Regions from separate parts of the Mesorhizobium sp. M0808 genome, predicted to be linked through region 1. Evidence: predicted binding sites of a transcription regulator. Region 1 holds the regulator's gene; the other holds the start of a gene.
What was found. Region 1 encodes PhoB, which activates phosphate uptake and scavenging genes when phosphate is short. Its sites were predicted from a motif close to TGTCATNNANCTGTCAT; they were not measured.
Positions count from the first base shown of each region.

Region 1 (9,745 bases):
CGGCGAGAACGGCCGGCTTCTTCTTCAATCCCTGCGCCGACCTGGTCAGCAGCAAGGCGGAGGTGCAACGGCAGATCGCCAGACTGTCGAATTCGAGCAGGGACACGTCCGGATTGAAGGCCAGGTTTGTCGCGCTGGGCTGCGCCGCCCCCGCTGCCAAGAAACAGCCGGCGCAGCAACGCACGGCACCCAAGGCCCAGTCCGCAGGCACAACAATTGGCGGCAATCGGATGCTGTTTTGCGTTCGCTTGTCGGACGGATATTTCTTCCCCGCGCCAAAATCGCAGTTCGCCAAGAGCGACGATCTGAAGGAAATGGTCGATCAGTGTCGCTACATCTGCGACGATGCCGGCGTCGACCTCTATACGCTGAGCGACGCCACTCGCGAGACCGAGGAGATGGTCGCGCTCGAGTCGGGAAAACCCTATGTGGAGCTACCTGCCGCGTTCCGGTACCGCGACGACGCGAACTTCAAGGCCTGCGACGTCAAGCGCTATTATCGGCGCGTCGCCGAGCTCAGGGCACGAACCGTGACACCGGCCAACATGACCAATGCCATCATACCGTTGCCGACGGCAAAGCCGGATTTTGGCATCGTCGCGGAAATTCCTGAATCCGGGATCGAAACCGCCGGTGCCGTTCCGCAAGAGGCAAAAACGCAGGCTGCCGAAGTGCAGGGGGTTGCCCAGCATCAGTCGATCGAAAGAGCGATCGGCGCGCGGCCGGTGAGAGTGGTCGGGCCGGCCTTCTTCCCGGCGGACTGACCAAGGCGGGCGATGTTCCGAGACGGCCGGATCGGATAGCCGCTTCAAGGCCTGGAGCCGTGCGCATCGACCGACGTCGGCTGGTTATTCGCAGACCATGCGGGCCCGTTTGCCGGGCTCGCTGACATTCTTGCAAGTTAGCGGCTTCGTCGGCTCCGGCGACAGCATGGGCGGGTTGTTGGTGACCCTCCTCCGAGGCGCTGCAACGGAAGCCGCGCTCCTGCGCACCGCCGGCCTTTTCGGCGTTTGCGGCGCCACTGGAAAGACGTCGGTCTCCAGTTGCGACTGTTCGGCTTGCGCCTGCGGCGAAGGCCTGTCCCAGAAACGGCGAACATCGAGCGGCTTGGGAATGATGACGGTGCCGTCATAGCTGCGCGCGCAGCCGCTTCCCAGAGGCAGCGCCAGGCACAGGAAGACAGGCAGAATCCGTCGAGACATCAGCAATACCCCTGCAAGCTTATAACGCTGCTTCGGCCTAACCGACAACCGGCGGAATAGGGCGAAGGGAGTAGATACCGTGAAGTAGAGTCGTCGCATTTCCAGTCGAAGGCGTTGCTCGAAGATCCAGCGCCGGGTCGGGCGCGGATGGAGGTCCAGCGCGAGTTAGAACCTTGCGATTCGTCAACGCTTCCAGCGTAAGGCCATGGTGCGATCGCACCATACCAAAGCCGCGCTCAGTGGCGACAATGGGATATTCGAAGTTCCGCTCCTCCAGTTACGGGCGGGAGCAGCGACCGCCGGCAAGAAACAGGGTCAGATTTACCCCAACGGACCTGTTTCGGCGATGGCGCGGCCATGACACGTTCTGGCTGCATGCAACGCGCTCCCGTCCGGCTTTTTTTCTTTTAAAGCCGGTGGCTACGATCGCCGAGCAGACGATGCCGGCCGGAATTCAAGCAAGCTGCTGATTCCAGCGGCAAACCGCGGCCCATGCCGACAAAGCCCGCGGCCGCTCCTTCTTACCCGGCTGGACGACGTTACCGGAGCGACATGAAACTGTCATGCGACTGTAATAATCGGGGGCTATTGGCCTCAGCGGGCGCCGGAGGAATGGCGCCGAGAGACCATATTCCGAACAGGAGCAGGCCACATGAGACATTTCATCCGCTCGGCGGCCGTTGCGATTGCAATGGCTGCGGCGACGACCACCCTCACCCTGTCCGCCGCGCTCGCCGCGGACATCTCCGGCGCCGGCGCCACCTTCCCCTACCCGATCTATGCGAAGTGGGCCGACACCTACAAGAAAGACACCGGCATTGGCCTTAACTACCAGTCGATCGGTTCCGGCGGCGGCATCAAGCAGATCAAAGCCAAGACCGTTACCTTCGGCGCTTCGGATGCGCCGCTCAAGGGCGACGAGCTTGAAGCGTCCGGACTGGCTCAATTCCCGATGGTGATGGGCGGCATCGTTCCCGTCGTCAATCTCGAAGGCATCAAGCCGGGCGAGTTGGTTCTCGACGGCCCGACGCTGGCCGACATCTTCCTCGGCAAGATCACGAGCTGGGATGACGAAGCGATCAAGAAGCTTAATCCCGACGTCAAGCTGCCTTCGCAGGCGATCGCGGTCGTTCACCGTTCCGATGGTTCGGGCACGACGTTCAACTTCACCTATTACCTCGGCGACGTCAGCGCGGACTGGAAAGAAAAGGTCGGCGTCGACAAGGCCGTGGAATGGCCGGTCGGCATCGGCGCCAAGGGCAATGAGGGCGTTGCCAACAACGTCTCCCAGACCGGCGGCGCGATCGGTTATGTCGAATATGCCTACGCCAAGCAGAACAAGCTCACCCACACCGATATGATCAACAAGGACGGCAAGAAGGTCGAGCCCGCCACGGCGGCGTTCTCTGCGGCAGCGGCCAATGCCGACTGGAGCTCGCAGCCGGGCTATGGCGTCATCCTCGCCAACGAGCCGGGCGCCGAGTCCTGGCCGATGACGGCGGCAACGTGGATCCTGCTCTACAAGAAGCCGGATGATGCCGCGACCACCGGCGAAGCGCTCAAATTCTTCGCCTGGGCATACGACAAGGGCGACGAGATGGCCGGCGAGCTGGACTACGTTCCGATGCCCGACAAGGTGGTCGAGAGCGTCAAGGCCATGTGGGCCAAGGAAGTTGTCGGCGACGACGGCAAGCCGCTCTACTCGGCTATGTAATCTCCTCCAGGGAGGGCGTCGACGGCGCCCTCCCTGTTGCCTTTAATCGCGAGGACCCAATGACCATCGCTTCCGATGCCATGCCATCATCTGCAGCAGCCCGGGCCAGGGAAGCTACGGTGCGGCGCTTCGCGCTCACCGATGCCATATTCCGCGGACTCACCCGCGCTTCCGCAATTCTTGTGCTGGTCATCCTCGGCGGTGTCGCGATCTCGCTGTTTGCCGGCTCGTGGCAGGCGCTGTCGTCCTTCGGTTTCTCCTTCCTGACGACTGAAAGCTGGAATCCGGTCACGGAAAAATTTGGCGCACTGGCGCCGATCTACGGCACCCTGGTCACGGCGGCCATCGCCATCCTGATCGCGGTTCCGATCGGCATCGGCATTGCAGTCTTTCTCACCGAGCTCTGCCCGCGCCCGCTCAGGCGCCCGATCGGCATAGCGGTCGAGCTGTTGGCCGGCATTCCTTCGATCATCTACGGCATCTGGGGCCTGTTCGTGTTCGCGCCGTTCCTGCAGACGGCGATACAGCCCTTCATCATCAACGTCTTCCACGGCGTGCCGGGACTATCCAGCCTTTTCGCCGGCCCTCCTTACGGCATCGGCCTTCTGACCTCGGCGCTGATCCTTGCCATCATGGTGCTGCCCTTCATCACCTCGATCACCAAAGACGTCTTCGATACGGTGCCGGCGGTGCTGAAGGAATCGGCCTATGGCATCGGTTGCACGACCTGGGAAGTGACCCGGCGCGTGGTCATTCCCTATACCCGCATCGGCATCATGGGCGGCGTCATGCTTGGCCTGGGCCGGGCGCTCGGCGAGACCATGGCGGTGACCTTCGTCATCGGCAACGCCCACCGCATCAGTGCCTCCCTGTTCGCGCCGGGCACGACGATCTCGGCGACCATCGCCAATGAATTCACCGAGGCCGACGGCGACCTCTACACCTCCTCGCTGGTTTCGCTCGGCCTGATCCTCTTCGTTATCACCTTCCTGATCCTTGCCGCCGCCCGCTATATGTTGATGCGGATCGACGCCCGTACGGGAGCCTGACCGATGTCGACATCCTCATCGCTCCACAGCCGCCGCAAAGCCAGGAATTCGGTGATGATGGCGCTTTGCGTCGTCGCCGCCGGCATCGGGCTTGCCTGGCTGGCGCTCATTCTCGGCGCACTGGTCTATAAGGGCACAGCCGGGCTTTCGCTCGCGGTCTTCACCGAGATGACGCCACCACCGGGCGAGGCCGGCGGCCTGCTCAATGCCATCGCGGGCAGCCTGCTGATGACGATCATCGCCGTTGTCGTCGGCACGCCGATCGGCGTGCTGGCGGGAACCTACATGGCCGAGTATGGACGCTTTTCGCGCATCACCACCGTCGTCCGCTTCATCAACGACATCCTGTTGTCGGCGCCGTCGATCATCATCGGCTTGTTTGTCTATGAGCTGATGGTGCGGCCAATGGGACATTTCTCGGCCATTGCCGGCGCCGTTGCGCTTGCCATCCTGGTCATTCCGGTGGTCGTGCGCACCACTGAAGACATGCTCAACCTGGTGCCGAACGCGTTGCGTGAAGCCGGTGCCGCGATCGGCGCGCCACGCTGGGTGGTGATCCGTTCGGTCGCCTACCGCGCCGCATTGTCCGGCATCGTCACCGGCATATTGCTGGCGATAGCACGCATTTCCGGCGAGACGGCGCCGCTGCTCTTCACCGCGCTCAACAACCAGTTCTGGAGCAGCAATATCAACGCGCCGATGGCCAGCCTGCCGGTGACCATCTTCCAGTTCGCTCTCAGCCCTTACGAGGAATGGCAGCAACTGGCGTGGACCGGCGCACTCATAATCACCCTGACGGTTCTGGGCTTGAGCATCCTCGCCCGCAGCCTTACCGGACGCAGAGAGGACAGATGACACAGATGTTGTCCCCAGACATGACGATGGCCGAAACGGTCGTCGAGAAGACGAAGATCGAGGTCAAGAATCTCAACTTCTACTACGGCCAGAGCAAGGCGCTGAAGGACATCAGCCTGTCACTGCCTGAGCGCAGTGTCACGGCCTTCATCGGCCCTTCGGGGTGCGGGAAATCGACGCTGCTGCGTGTGTTCAACCGCATCTATGAGCTCTACCCAAAACAGACGGCCGAGGGCCAGGTGCTGCTCGACGGCAAGAACATTCTCGACCGGTCGCAGGATCTCAACCTCCTCAGGACCAAGATCGGCATGGTGTTCCAGAAGCCGACGCCGTTCCCGATGTCGATCTACGAGAACATCGCCTTCGGCGCCAGGCTCTACGAGAACCTCGGCAAGTCCGAGATGGACGGCCGCGTCGAACAGGCGTTGAAGCGCGCCGCGCTGTGGAGCGAGGTCAAGGACAAGCTCAACGCCAGCGGCTTGAGCCTGTCCGGCGGCCAGCAGCAGCGGCTCTGTATCGCCCGCACCGTGGCCGTGAAGCCGGAAGTCATTCTGCTCGACGAACCGGCTTCGGCCCTCGACCCGCTGTCGACTGCCAAGATCGAGGAACTGATCGACGAATTGCAAGCCGACTATACGATCGTCATCGTCACCCACAACATGCAGCAGGCGGCTCGCGTGTCGCGCCAGACCGCCTTCATGTATCTGGGTGAACTGGTCGAGTTCGACCGGACCGAGAAGATCTTCACGTCGCCCCGCGAGAAGCGCACGCAGGACTACATCACTGGCCGCTTCGGCTGAGCCGTTCCGATCATGCATATGAGGACAGGACCATGGGCGAACACACAGTCGCTTCTTTCGACGAGGATCTCGAGCAGATCAGCAAGCTGATCCGCGACATGGCCGACCTCGCCGGTTCGATGGTCGGCGGGGCGACCAAGGCCCTGTTGAATTCCGACAACGTGCTGGCGCAACGCGTCGTTTCCGACGACGCCATCATGGATGCGCGTCAACGCGAACTGGACGACCGCGCCATCACCCTGATCGCCAAACGCCAGCCGATGGCCCACGATCTTCGCCATGTGGTCGGAGCGATCCGCATGGCGGGCGACCTCGAACGCATCGGCGACCTTGCCAAGAATATCGCCAAGCGCGTGAGTGCGGTCGGCCTCAGCGCCACGCCGCGGGACCTGTCGCATTCCATCGACGCGATGGCGCAGCTGGTTCTCATCCAGGTGCAGGGTGTCATCGAGGAATATGCTGCAGGCGATGCGGCCGCGTTGGCCAAGCTGCGTGCCGCCGACGAGCGCATCGACGTCAAATACACGTCCGTGTTCCGCGAGCTGTTGACCTACATGATGGAAGATCCGCGCAACATCACCGCTTGCACGCACCTGCTGTTCTGCGCCAAGAATCTGGAGCGGATCGGCGACCATGTCACCAACATCGCCGAAAATGCGTATTATGTGCTGACCGGCGAGCAATTGCCGGTCAATCGTCCGAAGCAGGACGAAACGACAATGTCCGCACCGGTGACATGATGGGGGTGCCCAGCCGATGATCGCACCACGCATAATGGTGGTGGAGGACGAGGAGCCATTGGGTGTGCTGCTCCGCTACAATCTCGAATCCGAAGGCTACCAGGTCGAGGTGGTGACACGCGGCGACGAAGCCGAGATCCGTTTGCAGGAGAATGTGCCCGACCTTTTGGTGCTCGACTGGATGATACCAGCGGTTTCCGGCATCGAGCTCTGTCGTCGGTTGCGGGTGCGCCCCGAAACCGAGCGGCTGCCGATCATCATGCTGACCGCGCGCGGCGAGGAGAGCGACCGGGTGCGCGGGCTTTCGACCGGCGCCGACGACTATCTGGTCAAACCGTTTTCGACACCGGAATTCATGGCCAGGGTCAAGGCGCTGCTGCGGCGCGCCAAGCCGGAAGTGCTGTCCAGCGTGCTGAAGGTCGGCGACATCGTGCTCGATCGCGAATCGCACAGGGTCTATCGCAAGAAGAGCGAAATCAGGCTCGGGCCGACCGAATTCCGGCTGCTCGAGTTCATGATGCGGCATCCGGGCCGTGTCTTCTCGCGCAGCCAGTTACTCGATAATGTCTGGGGCGAGACAATCTACATCGACGAACGCACCGTCGACGTGCATGTCGGGCGGCTGCGCAAAGCCGTCAACAACGGCCGGATGCCGGATGTCATCCGCACCATCCGCGGTGCCGGCTATGCGATCAGGGAAGATTGACCCGCCTGGTCAGGCTACGTTCTTTCTGACGCTGGGCCTCATTTGCGCGCCCGGCGCGAAAATCTCCTGGTCGACGAAGCTTAGCGCCCGCATCGCGCAGCCTTCGCGGATCAGCGGCAATTCGTTCGGCTCTGTATCGAAGGAGATCGAGCCCGAATGCTGGCCGCCGGCGGTCTGGGCGATTGCCTTCCGCAAGGCCGGCTCGATCAGATCGAAGGCGGCGGCACTGGCGCCGACCATCGCGACCGGTGCCGGATCGATCAGCGCGAACAGCGAGCCGAGACCGAAACCCAGCGCTTCGCCGGCCTTGCGGTAGGCCTCGCGTTCCGGCCCATCTTTCTCGCGCGCCCGGGCCGCCAGTGCTCGCATGTCGGCGTCGCTGACGTCGGCGATCGGTTCGCTTTCTTCGCTCATCTGCCTGGCGTTGCGCCAGATGGCGTAGTTGCCGGCATAGGCCTCGATGCAGCCGCGCCGCCCGCAACGGCAGAGCGCGCCGCCCGGACGATGGATCATGTGGCCAAATTCGCCACCCGAGGAATGCGTCCCGGTGAACAGTTCGCCCTTCAGCACCAGCCCCATGCCGATGCCATGCGAAAGCAGGATGGCGATGAAGTCGTCGCGATAGCGATCCGGATTGCGCCAGCGCAAAGCCACCGCCATCATGTTGCAGTCGTTCTCCACCGTTGCCGGGATGCCGAATTCGTCCTCCAGCATGTCGGCAAAGGCGATGTCGGTCTGCGGCGTGATCGGCGACCACAGCATGGCGCGTGCAGGGGAGTCGGTAATGCCCTGAATCGCCAGGGCGATGCGGGCGACACTGCGGACGTCAAGGTCTGGATCCTGCAGCCGGCGCCGGACGATGGCCATGCATTCACGGATCAGCTCGTCGCGCGGCATGGTCAGCGTGTCCAGCCGGCGCTGTTCCTCGGCGACCACCTGTCCCGTATAGTCGATAATGGCGGCCGACAGGAAATTCAGCGACAACACCACGGTCAGCACCGCCGCCGCTTCCGGGTTGAGGGCGAGGCCGACCTGCGGACGACCGCGTTTCAACGAAACGGGCTCACTTGCCTTGCTCTCGGCGAGGATGCCTTCCCGTATCAGGTCGGAAGAGATCGCCGATATGGTCGAATGACTGAGGCCGGTAGTAGCTGCGATCTCAGTACGCGATGGCTGGCCGGCCCGGCGCACCGCCGAGATCACCATCGCCCGGTTGCGCCGGCGCAAATCGTCATGGCGGATTCCGACCGACATTGTTTTGCTTTCCTCCCGGTTGCCGCGGCCGCTCATGAACCGGAAGCCGTCGGTAATGTCCGACAAATAGTGTCGGACGCAGGCAAATAGTGTCAGATGCAGGTTGCGCTGTCATCGTTTATTCCGACGCTCGAAAAAACTCGCAGAGTCATTAAAATCCATCAGAATCGATGTTGACAGCAGCCGGAGATCGGGCCAGTATTTTTTCGAGGCTCGAAAAAATTAGAGCTTCTAAGCTGGTCTTTGAGCCAATTGGTCACGCCGTACGCGGCGCAGGGAGGATATGATGAAGAAATTCACGACCGCCATTCTGGCGGGTGTCGCCATGACGCTGGCGCTGGCGTCGGTGGCGCAGGCTAAAGACAAGGTCATCGGCGTTTCCTGGTCGAACTTCCAGGAAGAGCGCTGGAAGACCGACGAGGCCGCAATGAAGGCGGCCATTGAGGCCGCAGGCGACAAGTATATTTCCGCCGACGCACAGTCCAACCCCGGCAAGCAGCTCACCGACGTCGAGAGCCTGATCTCGCAGGGCGCCAGCGCACTGATCATCCTGGCGCAGGACGCCTCGGCCATCGGGCCGGCCGTGCAGAAGGCACTGGACGAAGGCATCCCGGTCGTCGGCTATGACCGGCTGATCGAGAACAAGGACGTGTTCTATCTGACCTTCGACAACAAGGAAGTCGGCCGCATGCAGGCCCGCGAAGTCTTCAAGGTGAAGCCGGAAGGCAACTACGTCTTCATCAAGGGTTCGGGTTCCGATCCGAATGCCGATTTCCTGTTTGCCGGTTCGATGGAGGTGCTGAAGGAGGCCATTGACGGCGGCAAGATCAAGAATGTCGGCGAGGCCTATACGGACGGCTGGCTGCCGGCCAACGCTCAGAAGAACATGGAACAGTTCCTGACCGCCAACGACAACAAGGTCGATGCCGTGGTCGCCGCTAATGACGGCACTGCCGGCGGCGTCGTCGCCGCGCTGACGGCGCAAGGGCTGGCCGGATCGGTTCCGGTTTCGGGCCAGGACGGCGACCACGCCGCGCTGAACCGCATCGCGCTCGGCACACAGACCGTGTCGGTGTGGAAGGATGCGCGCGAGCTCGGCAAGAATGCCGCCGAGATCGCCTCGCAACTGGCCGACGGCAAGCAGATGACCGACATTGCCGGCGTGAAGGATTTCACCACGCCCGGCGGCAATACCGTCAAGTCGCTGTTCCTGACCCCGGTCGCCATCACCAAGGACAACCTCAACGTCGTCATCGACGCCGGCTGGATCAAGAAAGAAGAGGTCTGCGCCGGGGTGACGGCTGGCGCTGTTGCAGTCTGCAACTGAGCCGACGTTTCCGAAAAGTCCGAACGCCGCGGCCGCTCGCCGCGGCGTTTTTCCAACAAGAGTTGTTTTTCCGCTTCCGGCGGATAACTTCTAGGCTG
Region 1 covers NZ_JAMYOX010000003.1:206,566-216,310, reverse strand. Annotated here, with positions in the region: gene NKI25_RS06740 (DUF2865 domain-containing protein) at 1-764, shown strand, start outside; gene NKI25_RS06735 (hypothetical protein) at 849-1,202, opposite strand; gene pstS (phosphate ABC transporter substrate-binding protein PstS) at 1,855-2,916, shown strand; gene pstC (phosphate ABC transporter permease subunit PstC) at 2,976-3,965, shown strand; gene pstA (phosphate ABC transporter permease PstA) at 3,969-4,820, shown strand; gene pstB (phosphate ABC transporter ATP-binding protein PstB) at 4,817-5,620, shown strand; gene phoU (phosphate signaling complex protein PhoU) at 5,653-6,360, shown strand; gene phoB (phosphate regulon transcriptional regulator PhoB) at 6,377-7,066, shown strand; gene NKI25_RS06700 (ROK family protein) at 7,076-8,320, opposite strand; gene xylF (D-xylose ABC transporter substrate-binding protein) at 8,607-9,647, shown strand.

Region 2 (9,745 bases), on a different contig from region 1:
CCGATTTGCATTCCCGTCACCCGCAATCTCCGCTTGAAGGCATTTGTGCAACGCGATACGCCGTTTGCAAATTGCAAACCGGAGAGACTTCGTGAGCGCGCCAGAGACCAGAACCGAAACCGACACGTTCGGTCCCATCGAGGTCGCCGCCGACCGTTACTGGGGCGCGCAGGCGCAGCGTTCGCTGGCCAATTTCAAGATCGGCTGGGAAAAGCAGCCGGCCTCGATCGTGCGGGCGCTGGGCATCGTCAAGCGGGCGGCAGCGGAGGCCAATATGGAGCTGAAGCGGCTCGATCCGGCGATCGGCAAGGCCATTATCGAGGCCTCCCAGGAGGTCATCGACGGCAAGCTCAACGAGCATTTCCCGCTGGTCGTCTGGCAGACCGGTTCGGGCACGCAGTCCAACATGAACGCCAATGAGGTGATCTCCAACCGGGCGATCCAGCTTTTGGGCGGCGTCATGGGGTCGAAGAAGCCGGTGCATCCCAACGACCACGTCAATATGAGCCAGTCGTCGAACGACACCTATCCGACTGCAATGCACATCGCCTGCGCCGAGCGCATCATCCACGACCTGCTGCCGGCGCTAAGACATTTGCATGCGGCACTCGAGGCCAAGACCAAGGCTTTCGCCCATATTGTGAAGATCGGCCGCACCCATACACAGGACGCGACGCCGCTGACGCTCGGCCAGGAATTCTCCGGTTATGCGGCGCAGGTCGCCTCGTCGGTCAAGCGCATCGAACTGACCCTGCCCGGCCTGCAGGAATTGGCGCAAGGCGGCACCGCGGTCGGCACCGGCCTCAACGCGCCGGTCGGTTTTGCCGAAAAGGTGGCGGCGCGTATCGCCGCGATCACCGGCATCGATTTCGTCACCGCGCCGAACAAGTTCGAGGCGCTTGCCGCCCATGATTCCATGGTCTTCTCGCACGGCGCCATCAATGCCTGCGCGGCGGCGCTGTTCAAGATCGCCAACGACATCCGTCTGCTCGGTTCCGGCCCGCGTTCGGGCCTCGGTGAATTGTCGCTGCCGGAAAACGAACCGGGCTCGTCGATCATGCCGGGCAAGGTCAACCCGACCCAGTGCGAAGCGATGACGCAGGTTTGCGTGCAGGTCTTCGGCAACAATGCGGCGATCAGCTTCGCCGGCAGCCAGGGCCATTTCGAACTCAACGTCTACAATCCGCTGATGGCCTATTGTTTCCTGCAGTCGGTGCAGCTGCTGGCCGACGCTTCGGTGTCGTTCACCGACAATTGCGTCGTCGGCATCGAGGCCCGCGAGGACAACATCAAGGCGGCACTCGACCGTTCGCTGATGCTGGTGACCGCGCTGGCGCCGACGATCGGCTACGACAACGCGGCCAAGATTGCAAAGGCGGCGCACAAGAACGGCACAACGCTGCGCGAGGAAGCGCTGGCCACCGGGCTGGTCAGCGAAGCCGACTATGAGCGGCTGGTGCGGCCGCAGGACATGACGCATCCGGGGTAAGTTGATCGCGAAAACGTTACCTGGGTGAACAATCCGTAACCAATCTGGCGTCTTTGGTGAACAGTCGGCCTGCGCTAACTAGACGGGTATCCCAAGCCGTTTGGCCAAACCCTTCTGGAGAGTTACGCATGTCCACCAACACGTCCACCAACACTTCGTTTGCCGGTTCCGGCACCGCCGCCGGCGCCTCGGGCACGATCCTGCTCGGCCGCATCCTGCTTTCGGTCATCTTCCTGCTTTCCGGCTTCGGCAAGCTGACGGCGATTGCCGGCACGGCCGGCTATTTCGGCAGCCTCGGCCTGCCGCTGCCGATGGTGACCGCCATTGTCGTCGGCCTGATCGAACTGCTTGGCGGCCTCGCCATCCTCGTCGGCTTCCAGACCCGGATCGTCGGCTGGGTGATGGCGATCTTCACCGTTGCCACCGCATTGGTCGCCCACACCGGCTGGGCCGATCAGATGCAGATGATCAATTTCCTGAAGAACGTTGCGATTGCCGGCGGCTTCCTCGTGCTGGCCTCCTCGGGCCCAGGCGCCTATTCGATCGACGCCAAGCGCGGCTGAAGCAGTCCAGCATTGCTTGGACAAAAGGGGTGCGGAATTTTCCGCGCCCCTTTTTCGTTGTCGGTTTGTGCCCTTCGGTCCGCTGACGGAAAACCTGCTAAGATCGGGCGCCAGGCCAAGCGGCCGTCGACAACGGAGGTGAAGATGCCCCGCAATGCGCTGCTTCTGCTTTCCCGATTGCTGCTCGCCGCGCTGTTCGTTCCGTCCGGCTTCCACGCGCTTACCGACATTGCCGGCACATCAGGCTATTTTGCCGGCCTCGGCCTGCCGCTGCCAACGCTCGTAGCCTGGGCGACGAGCCTGTTCGAGCTGATCGCCGGACTGCTCATCCTCGTCGGCCTCAAGACGCCGATCGTGGCGCTCCTGCTTGCCGCGTTCTGCATCGCGGCGGGCTTCATCGGCCACTATGGCCAGGGTGGCGACGATCCGACGCTGACCTTCATGCATTCACAGATGCTGATGAAGGACATCGCCATATCAGGCGGTTTTCTGGCGCTGGCGATGGCTGGCGCGGGTGCATGGTCGGCCGACGGCCGGATGGCTGCAGGGACGGGCTAAGCTGCCGCCCGGCTCGGCTCATTTGCTGTCGAGAAAGACGAACTCCGCAAGCCTGGTTATGTTTATGGGCTGAGAGAGAAAGGCGCCATGCCCCATTTGACCGACGCTGATGGTCAGGCAAACCTGTCTGCTTTCCACCGCGATCGGCAGCCATTCATATCCATATTGATCTGCGCCCTTGGGGGAGTAGCTCCGAAGATTGCTGTCAATCGCGACATACAGGTAGTTACGCAATTGGATCAGGCTTGCCCTCTTCAGGTATGGCAACAGGTCGGTTCGGCCCACGACAGGGTCAAGAAAGTTGCCGAGGGGCTGATGAACGGACAGAGTTCGATCGACAGCGCCAGGACAGAGATTAACGTCCGCAAAAAACGTGTTCATCGAAATCGATCTTTGAAATTTGATCATTTCGTCGCTTATTCTAAATACAAAGTAATTTATCTTTTGCCCACTTTTAGGTTTTAAAAGACCTTTGAGCAGATTGAATGGTGTTTTGCCGTCTGCGCCTTTTGGATAACTCTTCTCAAACTCAAACGCGCCTTTTGCAGCAACGGAAACCTTGGAAACCGTCTGAGCTCTGGCCGCGTCGACAATCAACAATGACAGGACGGAAAGCAGCAGCGGCAGGATTTGACTGGATTTCACGATCTTCTCCCAAGCGTGGAGCTTGCAGCGAATTGCCACATGCAATTGGCGTCGTGCCTGAAACTACTTCACAGAAACGCTTGGCCCGCCCTCGACTGCCAGCACCAGCCGGCGATTGGTGACCCTTGCCAGCTGTGCCAGCCGGCCGGCCGGCCGCTCGCCGTAAAGATCGGCCAGCGCTGCCGGCAGCACCAGCGCCAGCACGCCATTGCCGCGGTTTTCCCATTTCAGCCGTGGCATGACGCCCGGCATTGCCGCGGTCAGCAAATAGACGACGCGCAGCAGCGCGGCCAGCACGCGGGCGCGCTCGAGATAGCGCGGTGTCGCCAGTCCGCGGATTTCCGGAGCGGCTTCATTGAACACGCCCTCGTGGCGAAACAGGCTGACAAGCGCCAGGAAGGCGCGGCCGGGATGATCGACGCCGATGAACGAGGCGTGGGCGATGATGTTGAGCGATTGCTTGCCGCGATATTCGGGATGGGCACGCCAGCCGATATCGGCGAGCAGGCAGGCGGCGTGGCGGTAGCGCGCCTCATCCCTGGTCTCGTCGATGCCGAAGGCGGCGAACGCCTTGCCGGTCCACTCGACAAGCTCATGCGCGTGGTCGACCGAGCGCGAGCGCAGGCGGGCAAGCTCTTCCGCCGCCGAGATCAGCGGATCGGCCTTCTGCTCGGCCTCGTCGAGCAGCGAGTAGAGAAAGCCCTCGCGCACGCCCAGCGCCGACACGATGATCTTCGACGGCTGCATCGCCGCCATGATCTCCTGCAGCACGATGGCGCCATAGGGCAGCAGCGAACGGCGGTTCTTGGAGATGCCCTCGATGCCTTTGATCTTATCTATCTCGACCTTGGCGACCTGCCGGAGGAAGTTCGCGGCGCTTTCGATGCCGATCTCGTAATGGTGCATGACGCCGAGCGGGTAGTTGGTCATTTCCATGTGCAGCCGGGCGAGGTTTCGCCAGGTGCCGCCGACCGTGTAGAACGCCCTGCCCTGCCCGCCCTTCAACAATTTCGCCCGCGCCAGTTGCTCGCGCGTGATCTTTGCCGCCTGGGTCAGCGAGTTCTTCGCCATGTCCTGCAGGCGCAGGCCGCCCAACGGCAGCGTGATGCCGTCACCGATCGTCTCACCGTCAATATCGATCAGCTCGAGGCTGCCGCCGCCAAGATCGCCGGCGATGCCGTTGGCCGGATGGAAACCGGAGATGACGCCGAGCGCCGAATAATGGGCTTCCTCGCGGCCGCTCAGCACCTGGATCTCGGTTTTGAGCACATCCTCAGCGCGGTGGATGAAGTCGGGGCCGTTGACCGCCTCGCGGGCGGCGGCGGTCGCCAGCACATACATGCGCTCGGCGCCGGCCTGGTCGGAGAGCGCGCGGAAACGGCGGAACTCTTCCATCGAGCGCGTCACCGCCTCGGGATCGAGCTTTCCGGTCGAAACGATGCCGCGGCCGAGGCCGGCCAGCATCTTTTCATTGAACAGCAAGGTCGGCGAGCGCGCCAGCCCCTCATAGATGACAAGACGGATCGAGTTCGATCCGATATCGATGATGGACAGCGGTCGGCGGTCCTGGAGCCGGCCCTGGGACGCTGAAATCATCAGCCCGTCGCTGCGTTCTGTTTCTTGCGGCGCTTGAACTGCGCGATGCGCTTGGGCGCATGCGACTTCAACGCATCGCCCCGTCCGGACAGGCTCGGATTCGTCATGAAATATTCCTGCGCGTTGAACGGTTCCTCGCCCTCCTCCAGCACGACGCGCCGGGAGGTTCCGTCAGCCAATACGTCGAAACTTTGCTGGTTGTCCATGATGTTGCCGAGCATGATCTGGCCGAGCACCTGTTCGTGCACAGTTGGATTGGTGATCGGCACCATGGTCTCGACACGGCGGTCGAGATTGCGCGGCATCAGATCGGCCGAGGAGATGTAGACGATCGCCCCGTCCGAGGGCAGGCCGTGGCCGTTGCCGAAGCAATAGATGCGGCTGTGTTCGAGGAAACGGCCGACGATCGATTTCACCCTTATGTTCTCCGACAGGCCGGGCACCTGCGGCCTCAGGCAGCAGATGCCGCGCACGACGAGATCGATCTCGACGCCGGCGCGGCTGGCATCATAGAGGGCATCGATGATGATCGGGTCGACCAAGGCGTTCATCTTCATCCAGATGCGGGCGGGCCTGCCCTCCAGCGCGTGACTGATCTCGTCCGAAATGTGCTTGAGGATGCGGTCGCGCAGCGTGAACGGCGATATGGCCAGCCGCATCTGCTCGGCCGGCTCGGCATAGCCGGTGATGAAGTTGAACAGCTGGGCGACATCGCGCGCGATCGTCGGGGCCGTGGTGAAGAAGGACAGGTCGGTGTAGATGCGCGCGGTGACCGGGTGGTAGTTGCCGGTGCCGAGATGCACGTAATTGCGCAGCCTGCCATCCTCACGGCGCACGACCAGCGACATTTTCGAATGGGTCTTCAGTTCGAGGAAGCCGAAGACGACCTGGACGCCGGCGCGCTCGAGGTCGCGGGCCCAGCGGATGTTGGCCTCCTCGTCGAAGCGCGCCTTGAGCTCGACCAGCGCGGTCACCGACTTGCCGGCCTCGGCGGCGTCGACCAGAGCGCGCACGATCGGGCTGTCGTTGGAGGTGCGATAGAGCGTCTGCTTGATCGCCACCACTTCCGGATCGGCCATTGCCTGGCGCAGGAACTGCACCACGACGTCGAAGGATTCGTAGGGGTGGTGGACGATGATGTCCTTCTCGCGGATCGCCGCAAAACAATCGCCGCCATGCTCGCGGATGCGCTCGGGGAAGCGCGGATTGTAGGGCGTGAACTTCAGATCGTCGCGGGCGACGGCGACGATCTCCGAGATCTGGCTGAGCGCCAGCGGACCGGTGAGCACGCTGATGCGGCTTGCCGAAACGCCAAGCTCGCCGGCGACGAAGTCGCGCAGTTCGGGCGGCATCAGCCGGTCGAATTCGATCCGGATAACCGAGCCGCGGCGCCGCCGCTTCAGCGCCGTCTCGAACAGGCGCACCAGATCCTCGGATTCTTCCTCGACCTCGATATCGCTGTCGCGGATGATGCGGAACGTGCCGGAACCCTTGACCTCGTAGCCCGGGAACAGCTTGCCGATATAAAGACCGACCGCCTCCTCGAGCGGGATGAAGCGGACATGGCGCTTGCGATCCGGCAAGCGGATGAAGCGCCTCAGCGCCACCGGCAGGCGCAAAAGCGCGCTCATTTCCTCGCCGTTCTTACGGTGGCGCAATTGCAACGCCATCGAGAAACCGAGATTGGGAATGAACGGGAACGGATGCGCCGGGTCGATCGACAGCGGCGTCAGCACCGGAAATACCTGCTCCTGGAAATGGTCCTCGAGCCAGATCTTCTCGTCCTTGCTCAGCGCATCGCGGGTGATGCTCTCGATGCCTTCCTTGTCGAGCAGCAGCATCAGCGCCGAAAGGCTTTTCTGCTGGTCCTCCTGCAGGCGCTCGACCTCGCGCAGCAATTGTTCAAGCTGCTGCTCGGGCGTGCGTCCGTCCGGGCTCTTCAGCACGATGCCCTCGCGCACCTGGCCGGCAAGACCCGCAACGCGGACCATGAAGAACTCGTCGAGGTTGGCGGCCGATATCGACAGGAAGCGAACACGCTCGAGCAGCGGATGATTGGCGTTCAGCGACTCTTCGAGCACGCGCCGGTTGAATTGCAGCCAGGAAAACTCGCGGTTGACGAAGCGGTCGGGATTGCCGCCTTCGCGGCTCGCCGCCTCGACGGTGATGAATTCGTTCTGCACCGGCTTCAGTTCGTTCATGGTTTCCGCTCTTCCCACACCGTTCGACGACCATAGCCTTAACCGGCTTAACTTATCCTCTGACAGGCTTTTGCGACAGTTTCATTTCATCGATCTTGCAAAGAGACGGGTTATGATCCAGATGCAATCGACAAGATCAGGAGACGACGATGGCAGGCGGTTCCATTCCCCATTTCCAGAACGATGCGGGCTATCCGGCAATCGACATCGGCGTCAAGGAATTCATGTGCACCGGCGCCAATCCGCCTTTCGACCACCCCCATGTATTTCTCGACATGGGCGACGACAATGAAAAAGTCTGCCCGTATTGCTCGACGCTCTATCGCTATTCGCCGAAGCTGAAGGCGTTGGAAACGCAGCCGCCGGGCTGCCTTTATATCGACCAGGCCGCCTGATTCTTCCGCGACAAACCTGATGCAGGAAACGCAGTCCCGGCAGGTGGTCATCGCCGGGGCGGGCGTCGCCGGGCTGACCGCGGCACTGGCCTTCGCCGAGCGCGGCTATCGGATAAAACTGTTCGAACAGGCGCAGCACCTCGAGGCTGCCGGCGCCGGTATCCAGCTTTCGCCCAACGCGACGCGCATCCTACGGCAGCTCGGCGTACTCGATCGGCTGCTGGCGACGGCGGTGCGGCCGGAGGCGGTCGTGCTCAAGGATGCCGCCACGCTGCGCAAGCTGGCGCGCGTACCGCTTGGCCAGGCGGCCGAAACGCGCTGGGGAGCGCCCTATCTCGTTGCCCACCGCGCGGATCTGCAGTCAGCGCTGATGCAGCGAGTTTCGGAGCAGCCCGGTATCGATCTGCTCGCCGGCGCGCGGGTGACCGACATCGCAGCCGGATCGAAAGGTGTTACCGTCACTGCATCGGCTGATGGCGACACGGTCGAGGCTGGCTGTCTGCTGATCGGCGCCGATGGCGTCTGGTCGTGGGTGCGAGAAACGCTTGCCCGCAACGCAGCCGATTTCCGGAGAAGCCGGTTTTCGGGCGAGCTTGCCTGGCGCGCCACGGTGGCCGCCGACAGCCCCGCCGGACAAACCTTTGCAGCGATCGGTGCGCCCGATTGCGTTACTGCATTCCTCTATCCCGGCTTCCATATGGTCGCCTATCCGGTCAGTCGTGGCACTGCCTTCAACCTCGCCGCCTTCACTGGGGGCGAGCGCATCGCCGAGGGCTGGTCGGGGCATGCCAACCCCGCCAGCCTCGCCAGCGCCATGCGCGGTACCGCGCCGGCGCTGGTCCGTCTGGCGAGCGAGGCGGCGCCGTGGATGGCATGGCCGATCCACACCGTCGAGCAGCGGCGATGGACGACGCCGGAAGGCATCGCGCTGATCGGCGATGCGGCGCACGCGATGACGCCGTTTGCCGCACAGGGCGCGGCGATGGCGATCGAGGACGCGGCGACGCTTGCCGGCTTCGTTGCGGCCTCCACAGCCGATCTTGAGGGGGCGCTTGCCGCCTGGGAACAGGCGCGGCGGCCGCGCGTCGCCCAGGTCGCCCGCCGCGGCGCCATCAACCGCCTCGCCTGGCATGCGGCCGGGCCGGTGGCGATGGCCCGCAACCTGTTCCTGGCGATGCGCTCGCCCGAAAAGCTCGCCGCCGATCTCGACTGGCTCTATGGTTGGTGGGCGTAGGACGCTCGGCGGTCCTAAGTCGCCTTGTCAATTGTAAAGCCGCATCGACAGGCCGAGCGAGGCCGGCAGCGGATTCCACCAGCCGGTGCGCAGCCCGGCCGTGCGCAATGCCGCCGCCGTCCAGGTGTTGCAGCCGATCAGCGCGTTGAAATGACCATTGGCTTCGAAGAACCGATCGAAGCGGGAATAGGCCGCACTCTCGATCGGGATGGCCCCGTTCGGCCCCTGCCGGAAGCTTGCCGCAATGTAATCGAGCAGCGCCGTAAACCGCTCCTCGCCGATGTCGAAGCCGGCGACGTCGCGATGCGGCTCGGCGATGTCGACGGAAATGTCGACATGCATTGCCGAGGCATCGACCGTCAGCGCCTTCATCACCGGCACCGCCTTCAGCTCCGACCAGGTCGGCGTCTCCAGATAGAAGGCGCGGCCGCCCCAGCCGAAGACGATGTAGCGGACCTCCGCCACGTCTGCTGGAATGCCGGCATCGACCAGGAAATGGAAGCGCCGGCGCACATCGTCGTCGACCGGGATGGCGATGTCGGTGTGGATCGGATTTTGCAGCACCAGGATACGGTGGCTTGTGCCGATCGGATCGGCAACGGCCGCCGGCCAGAGCGGGCGCGGCAGCAGCGTGCCCAGCGCCACCGCAAGGACTGCTGCAACGACCAGCAGGCCAAGAAAACGGGCAAGCTTCTTCATGGGAAAGGCATAGAACAAGCCATGCTCAAGGTGAAGCCCCTCCGAAAGGTGCACAGCTGACTTAGAGCTTGACGCGTATCCTCCCCGGGAGGATACGCTCAAGCATGTCAGATCACCTCCACGCCTCGCATCCTTCCATCATAAAGCGCCTGAAGCGCGCGCAAGGCCACCTTGCGGCGGTGCTGGCGATGATCGAGGCGCATCGCCCTTGCGTTGACCTGGCGCAGCAGCTTCATGCCGTCGAAAGGGCCATCAGCAGCGCCAAGCGCGAGCTGATCAACGATCACATCGAGCATTGCCTGACGGACAGCGTCGAAACCGGCGGCAACTCGCTGGCGGAACTCAAGCAGCTGGCGAAATATCTA
Region 2 covers NZ_JAMYOX010000028.1:53,146-62,890, reverse strand. Annotated here, with positions in the region: gene fumC (class II fumarate hydratase) at 92-1,489, shown strand; gene NKI25_RS25630 (DoxX family protein) at 1,618-2,052, shown strand; gene NKI25_RS25625 (DoxX family protein) at 2,197-2,610, shown strand; gene NKI25_RS25620 (hypothetical protein) at 2,629-3,255, opposite strand; gene ppx (exopolyphosphatase) at 3,319-4,851, opposite strand; gene NKI25_RS25610 (RNA degradosome polyphosphate kinase) at 4,851-7,052, opposite strand; gene NKI25_RS25605 (zinc-finger domain-containing protein) at 7,202-7,447, shown strand; gene NKI25_RS25600 (FAD-dependent monooxygenase) at 7,467-8,681, shown strand; gene NKI25_RS25595 (TIGR02117 family protein) at 8,709-9,380, opposite strand; gene NKI25_RS25590 (metal-sensing transcriptional repressor) at 9,485-9,745, shown strand, end outside; gene NKI25_RS25585 (cation diffusion facilitator family transporter) at 9,745-9,745, shown strand, end outside.
Region 2: NKI25_RS25610 (RNA degradosome polyphosphate kinase) is a predicted target of PhoB. The motif match lies at 7,125-7,141, and genes of this name have one in related genera.